DNA from 2 places in the Methylobacterium sp. 1030 genome. Region 2 is predicted to be linked to the other one. Evidence: predicted binding sites of a transcription regulator. Region 2 holds the regulator's gene; the other holds the start of a gene.
What was found. The regulator LexA, encoded in region 2, represses DNA repair genes until DNA is damaged. The targets are predictions, from matches to a motif close to TGTTCNNNNTGTGTTCNG.
Positions count from the first base shown of each region.

Region 1: ABIC30_RS08030 (type IA DNA topoisomerase) is a predicted target of LexA. The motif match lies at 2,025-2,042, and genes of this name have one in related genera.

Region 1 is NZ_JBEPKM010000004.1:349,279-353,161, reverse strand. Features, by position in the region: gene ABIC30_RS08035 (monovalent cation:proton antiporter-2 (CPA2) family protein) at 1-1,704, shown strand, start outside; gene ABIC30_RS08030 (type IA DNA topoisomerase) at 2,081-3,883, shown strand, end outside.
Region 2 is NZ_JBEPKM010000022.1:13,515-17,397, reverse strand. Features, by position in the region: gene fae (formaldehyde-activating enzyme) at 1-530, opposite strand, end outside; gene ABIC30_RS26245 (hypothetical protein) at 851-1,066, shown strand; gene ABIC30_RS26240 (hypothetical protein) at 1,085-1,534, opposite strand; gene lexA (transcriptional repressor LexA) at 1,785-2,513, shown strand; gene ABIC30_RS26230 (ComEC/Rec2 family competence protein) at 2,507-3,883, opposite strand, start outside.

The sequences.
Region 1 (3,883 bases), on a different contig from region 2:
GGCGTCATCGCCGTCCCGCTGTTCAAGCGGCTCGGCCTCGGATCGGTCCTCGGCTACCTCCTGGCAGGACTGGCGATCGGGCCCTTCGGGCTCGGCCTGTTCACGGACGCCCACGCCATCCTCCACGTGGCGGAGCTCGGCGTCGTGATGTTCCTCTTCATCATCGGGCTGGAGATGGAGCCGTCCCGGCTCTGGGGCATGCGCCGCGCGATCTTCGGGCTCGGCCTGGCCCAGGTGGGCGCCTGCATCGCCGCCCTCACCCTGGTCGGACTCGCCCTCGGCTTCTCGATCACCGTCGCCTTCGTGGCCGGGACCGGCTTCGTGCTGACCTCCACCGCGATCGTCATGCAGCTCCTGGAGGAGCGCGGCGCGCTCTCGACGCCGAAGGGTCAGCGCATCGTGGCGATCCTGCTGCTGGAGGATCTCGCCATCGTGCCGCTCCTCGCCGCCGTCGCGCTTCTGGCGCCGGGCGGGAGCGCCGCGAGCGCGACGGAGCGCGCGGTCACGGTCGCCATCGCCCTGCTCTCGGTCTGCGCGCTCGTCGCCGCGGGGCGCTGGCTGCTCAACCCGCTGTTCCGCCTCCTCGCCGCCGCCAAGGCGCGCGAGGTCATGACGGCCGCGGCCCTCCTCGTCGTGCTCGGCTCGGCCCTCGCGATGCAGCTCGGCGGCCTCTCGATGGCGATGGGCGCCTTCCTGGCCGGCGTCCTGCTCTCGGAGTCGAGCTTCCGCCACCAGCTGGAGGCCGATGTCGAGCCGTTCCGCGGCATCCTGCTCGGCCTGTTCTTCCTCGGGGTCGGGATGTCCCTCGACCTGACGGTGATCGCCGCGAATGCCGGCCTGATCCTGGCGGGCGTCGCCGCCTACATGACCGTGAAGGGCCTGCTCATCTACGGCGTGGCCCGGGTGCTGCGCGCCTCGCACGCCGAGTCGCTGGAACGCGCCGCCCTGATGGCGCAGGGCGGCGAGTTCGCCTTCGTGCTTTACGCGGCCGCCGCGAGCGCGGGTATCATCGACGGCACGACCAACGCCGTCCTGACAGCCACCATCATCCTGTCGATGGCGATCACGCCGCTGATGGTCGTCGCCTTCGATCGTCTCGGTCCCAAGGCCGTCCCGTCCATCGACGGCGTCGAGGCGCCCGAGGACCTCGTGGGCAGCGCCCTGATCGTCGGGTTCGGCCGCTTCGGCCAGATCGCCAGTCAGCCGCTCATAGCGCAGGGCTGCTCGGTCTCGATCATCGACACGAACCCGAGCAACATCCGTCTCGCCGAGGGATTCGGCTTCAAGGTCTATTACGGTGACGGCACCCGCCTCGACATTCTGCACGCGGCCGGCGCCGCGACGGCGCGGGCGATCCTGATCTGCGTCGACGACACCGCGATGGCCAGACGCGTCGCGGAGATCGCCAAGGCGGAGTTCCCCCTGGTGCCCGTGCTGGCGCGCGCCCGGGATCGCGAACACGCGGTCGAGCTGATCCAGGCGGGCGTGGCCTACCAGATCCGCGAGACGGTCGAGTCGGCTCTGCTCCTCGGCGAGCAGGCGCTCCTGACGACCGGAGCCGAACCGGAAGCGGCCAGCGCGATCCTGGCGGAGGTCCGGCGCCGCGATGCGGAGCGTCTCGATCTGCAGGTCGTGGGCGGCATCTACGCGGGTCGGGACCTCATTCACGGCAACAAGCCCGGCTCGGCGCACGCGGCCGGCTAGGCCCGCGACCGGGCCTCGGTGCCGCGCCCGCTGAAGGCTTGCTGGTCTCGGCAGACACTTGGGGCGGGCAACCCTTAGCGCGCGAGCGCGTGCCCGGAGCCTTCGGAGGACGGTGCGCGGGTCGACGGCGGCGCGCCAGCCACAGGCGGGGATCCGGCCACGGAGGCATTCCGGGTCGCCGCCGCGGGCGAGCCCGGAGCACGGGTACGAGCGCCGCTCCACCATCGCGGCGCCGGCCGGTGTGCCTGGGGAGGGCGACACGCCGCCAGCTTCTGCGACGGCTTATCCTCTCGAGGCGCCAGTTGCGTCCCGAGCCCGTCTGGAACAAAATGTGAACCCTGGGTCAGGCGCGGCGACAGCCGGAGCGGTCAGCGACATGTCATCTCCGAGCTCCGGTCGCACGCTGTTCTTCTTCGAGAAGCCCTCGGCGATGCGCCAGTTGCAGCGCTTCTTCCGCTCGCCGAGCACGGTCTGCGTGGCCGCCGAGGGACACCTGCTGTCGGCCGAGGAGCCGGGCAGCATCCGGCCCGAGTGGAAGCCCTGGCGCTTCGACCTCCTCCCGATCGTCCTTCCCACGATCCCGGTCGGCTACGGCACGAACCGGTCCGGGCAGTCGCACGCACCGAAGATCGCCGCGATCCGGCAGGCGCTGAGCGGCGTGGACCGCGTGATCATCGCCACGGATCCGGGTCGCGAGGGCTCGATGATCGCGTGGGAAGTGCTCGAGCATCTCGGCTGGAACGGCCGGGTCGACCGGCTCAAGCTCGGCGCGCTCGACGAGGTCTCGATCCGACGCGCCTTCGCGGCCCTGGCTAAGGATCCCGCCTCGGGCGAGCGCGACTACGCCGCCTATCTCGAGGCGCTCTGCCGGCAGTACGAGGACTATCATCTCGGCCTGAACGGCACGCGGGCGATCTCGCTGCGCCTGCGGCCGCCCGCCTTCCGGGAGCCCTGGCGCTTCGGCGGCGTCCAGACGCCGACCCTCGCCATCCTGGCGGACTTGGAGGAGCGGATCCGGTCCTTCGTGCCGCAGGACTTCTTCAAGGTCGCGCTGCACCTTAGGACCCATGCAGGCGCGGAGATCACCCTCTGGCACGCCCCGAAGGAGCGGATCCTCGATGCGGCGATCGCTGAGACGATCCGGTCCGCCGCGGCGACGTGGTCGGGCCCTCTGGCGGTCGCGCACAGGGATGTCCGGCGCGCGCCGCCCCGGCTGTTCTCGAAGGACACCCTGGCGCGACGCTGCGCCAAGCGGTTCGGCTGGGACCCGCAGCACACGGCCGGCATCGCTCAGGACCTCTACGATCAGGGGTACCTCAGCTACCCGCGCACGGAGTCGGAGCACCTGCCCGAGGGCCAGGCCGGCGATGCCGCCGCGATCATCGCGGCCGTCACGACCGTCCTGACCGACCTGAGCACAGTCGTTCCGCGCGACGCTGCGCCGCTGATCCGTCGCGGCCTGAAGGGCCACTACGTCGCGGATCCGGGCGAGCACCACGCCATCGTGCCCCTGCGCAAGGCGCCCGAGCGCGGCCGTCTCAGCACCGATCAGTTCCGCTTGTGGGAACTCGTGGCGAAGGCCTATCTCGCCGCGCACCTGCCCGACGGGGTCGACGCGCGCACGAGCGTCACGGCGGATGTCGCGACACCGCTGGGCGTGAGGCGGTTCGCCGTCTCCGGCAGCGTCGTGCGCGTGCCGGGCTGGCGCGCGCTCTACGGCAGCGAGGCCGAGCTCGAAACGGATGCCGTGCCCGGCAAGACCAAGCGCGAGGCGGAAGCCACCGCCACCCGCCTGCCGCTCGTGACCGACCGCGAGGGCGCCTCCGCCGCGACGGCGGAGATCGCCACCGCGAAGACCGAGCCGCCGCGGCGGATCACCCGAGGCGAATTGCCGGTGGTGATGGGCCGGCTGATCGACCAAGTGGACGATCCGGCCGCCAAGCGCGCCCTGGAGAACCCCGCCAACCCGAACGAGCCGAAGGGTCTGGGCACGGCCGCGACGCGCGACACGATCCTGCCCAAGCTCCTGAAGAGCCGCTACATCACGCTGTCTACCGGCAAGGATCCGGCCATCGAGGTCACCGAGGTCGGCCTGACCTTCGTCCGCGCGGTGCGCAGCGTGTTCCCGGCCTACGGAGATCCGGTCGGGCGCGCCATGTTCGAGGCGGAGCTCGCCGAG
Region 2 (3,883 bases):
ATCACGCCGTCGAGCGCGTAGTGCTTCACGGTCTTCCGGTTGGCGATCAGCTCGTCGACCGTGGGCTCGCCCTTGAGGGCGCGGGCGATGGCGAGTTTCGTGGCCTCGTAGTTGGTCCGGTAGAGGTCCTTCTGGTCGAGGTTGTCGTCCTCGGCGCAGCGCTGATCGAGCCAGATCATGATGATCATGCACAGCTCGTCGAGCCCGTCCTTCGGCAGGATGCCCTCGATGATGCAGTCCACGATCGCGTCGCCGGTGGCGGCCTGGACCACGCCGCCGAGGAGCTCGGCATACTCGGCCGTGTGGATCGTGACCTTGGTGGTCATCATCGTGGCCGGGCGCACGAGCTGGTTGAGGTCGCGCACCACGAACATCCGCGTGTGGCCCTGGACCTGCCCCATCATCGACGCGAAGGCCTGACCGACCGGGCCGCGCACCGAGCCGATCAGCACCTCCGGCATGGCGTCGGTGTACTGGCCCTCGGCCGCCAGCACCGTGGCCTCGCCCGTGCGGAACCAGATCTCTTGCATGTTCGAACTCCACCTGATCGGAGCCCGCGGGAGACATCATCGGCGGCCTCGCGTCAATCGCCCCGAAGCCGGCTCCCATCCCGGCCGCCCCTGCCCTCGCCCGCGCTGCGGCGCGGGCGCGGACCCGTGCCGCCCCGCGTCGCCGCGATGCGGCCGCCGGCATCCGCGACGGCGCGCATCTCCACCCCTGCGCGGCCTGTGGCCTTGAGGAACGCGGACAGGCGAGGCAGGGAAGATCGGAGCGCGGCTCCGGGAGCGGTCCCGGGCCTGGCCGTTCCGGTGGGCGCGCGGCGCCGTGCCGGGCATGCGGGAGGAACACGATGGCGGAGAGCACGGACCGGGGCTCCGGCTGGAGCCTTCAGGCGAGCGCCGTGCCCGACGGGGTGCGCCTGGAACTCGCCCTCGCCGACCTCGGCGGTGCGCCGGTCACCGCCGCGATCGTGCTCGACCGGACGGAGGCCCGGGCCTTCGCCCGCGCCCTGCTGGCCGCCGCCGGCGACGCCGCGGAGCGGACCTTCCCGAAGCCGGGCGCCTGAGGACGCGCCGCCGGCCGGTCAGCGCACGCCGAGGCCCGGATTGCGGCCCGGCAGGCGGGGGACCACGGTGCCGCGCTTCTCGATCGGCGCGTCGCAGGCGTAGGCGAACTCGGTCTTCAGCGGATCGAACACGGTCTCGCCGGTGATCCGGCAATCCTCGCGCACGGTCTCGTCGAGATAGGCCCGGGCGGCGGTGCGGAAGCGCTTCACCCGGGTGGCGCCCGGCTCCGGATCGATCCGGACCTCGCTCAGGTTGCAGCCGGTATACTCGCGCAGGGCGTTGGACACGATCAGCATCCGGCGCAGCTGCCGGTTGTCGTAGACCTCGTAGGGCTCCTTGCAGCCGATCGTGACGACCTGGGGAGTGAGCGCCACGTAGTTCCGCGAGATGTAGGAGAATCCGGTGGTGCAGCCGGCGAGGCCGAGGGCGGCGAGGCCGAGGGGCAGCAGAGCTGCGGGTCGTCGCATCCTCGTCATTCCAAGAGGGTCCCAGCCCGCACCCCGGATCCGCCGCCTTCCCGGCGGGGCGCCGCGATGCATTGAAACGGCTCCGCTTGCGCCGTCAATGCGTTTCTCGACCTTCTCCCGCGGGCGCGCCCGCGGCGCGCCGAGCCGAGCGGTGCCGCTCTTGCGGAACACTTGCGGAACGTTTAACCTGTTCGTGATTTGTTTCGGAGACCGTCACGTGGCGGTCCGCCAAGCCGCGAGTCCCCCGTCGATGCTCACGCGCAAGCAGCTGGACCTCCTGCGATTCATCCAGAGCCGGATGCAGGAATGCGGTGTCCCGCCGTCGTTCGACGAGATGAAGGATGCCCTCGATCTCAAGTCGAAATCCGGCATCCACCGGCTGATCACGGCGCTCGAGGAGCGCGGCTTCCTCCGGCGCCTTCCGAATCGGGCGCGCGCCATCGAGGTGATCCGGATCCCCGAGAGCCTGACCCAGGCCGCTCCGGCGACTCAGGCCCCCGCCGAGCCGCGCCGCTTCACGCCGAGCGTGGTCGAGGGCGGTAAGTCCAAGCAGCCGCCGGCCCCGGCGAGCACGCGGATGATCGACGAGTCCGGCCGCGCCATCTCGATCCCGGTCATGGGCCGGATCGCGGCCGGTACCCCCGTCTCGGCGATCCAGAACCAGAGCCACGCCATCACCCTGTCGCCGGACTTCGTGGCCGGCGGCGAGCACTACGCCCTCGAGGTGCGCGGCGACTCGATGGTCGAGGCGGGCATCCTGGACGGCGACCTCGTGGTCATCCGCAAGCAGGAGACGGCCAATACCGGCGACATCATCGTGGCGCTGATCGACGACGAGGAGGCGACGCTCAAGCGCCTGCGCCGCCGCGGCTCGTCGATCGCCCTCGAGGCCGCCAACCCGGCCTACGAGACCCGCGTGCTCGGGCCCGACCGGGTCCGGATCCAGGGCCGCCTTGTGAGCCTCGTCCGCCGCTACTGAAGCGGCTCGGCCGGCGCGTCGCCGGGGGCGAGGTCTCCGCCCGGCGCGGCGTCGGCCTCCGGCGTCGCGGCGACCCCGTCCTCCGCGGGGCGGTCGCCCGGCTCCGCGGTGACCGGCCGCGGCGGTCCCGGCCCGCGCCCGGCGGCCGGCCGCCAGGGCACGGCGCGGCCGTCGTCCCGGGCGTAGCGCGCGGCGAAGCCGTCGCCGTCGGTCCGGAGGGCCACGGCCCCGCGGGCGGCGAGGACGCGCCGGTCGATCACCAGCGGCCCCGTGCAGGTCGGCGGCGCCGCGAGGCCCGTGATCAGCACCGCGGCGCGGGCGCAATCCTCCGGGAAGGCCCGCCGGTCCCGGACCAGGGCGACCGCCCGCCCGTCCGGCAGCCGGGCGGTGCAGCCGAGCCGGTCGCAGCGCCCGCTGCCGGACCGGACGATCAGCCCCGCGGACCGCCGCCCGTCGCCGTCCGCCTTCAGCCACTGCTCGAGGACGAAGCCCGAAGGGCTGCCGAGGGCCGCGAGCCGCCCGTCCGGGCCCCTCACCGCGGCCCCCGCGCCCTGCCGGTCGACGTAGAGGTCGTAGTGGTTGGGCCGGGCCGCGAGGACGAGCCCGAGCAGGACCGGCGGCACGGCGAGCCAGCGCAGGCGCGAGGCCGGCAGCGTCCCCAGCAGCAGGCCGGCGGTCAGCAGGGCGAGCGCCCCGGCGCCGAAGGCCGGCAGCACCAGGACCGCCCGCTCGAACCCGGCGATCCAGTCCGAGATCGCCAGCATCCCGGCCACCGCCTGCCCCATCAGCCACCAGACCGGCCGGTCGAGGGCGAAGGGATAGGCGAGGCAGCCGATTACCGCGGCCGGCATCACCACCAGGGAGACGAGCGGCAGGGTCAGGGCGTTGCCGACGAGGCCGAAGGGCTGGACCGTCTGGAAGTGGTAGGTGGCGAAGGGGGCCGTCGCGACCTGCGCCACCAGGGTCGTGGCCAGGGTCCCGGTGATCGCCGACAGGCCGGTCCCGACGAGCCGCCCGATCCGCCCGGCCCCCGGGCGCACGAGCAGCCGCCCGTCGATCAGCCGCGCGCAGGCGATCAGCCCGGCCACGGCGCCGAAGGACATCTGGAAGCTCGGGCCGAGCAGGCCCTCCGGCTCCCGGGCGAGCGCGATCAGCGCCGCGAGGGCGAGGTTGCGCATCGACAGGGCCGGCCGGTCCACCAGGATCGCGCCGAGCATGATCAGGGTCATGATCAGCGAGCGCTCGGCCGCGATGTCCCAGCCCGAGAAGGCGCAGTAGGCGGTGACGCCGACCATGGCGAAGCCGGCCGCGATCTTCTTGATCGGCCAGAGCAGCGCGCAGAGCGGCACCGCGGCGAGGAGCGCCCGCAC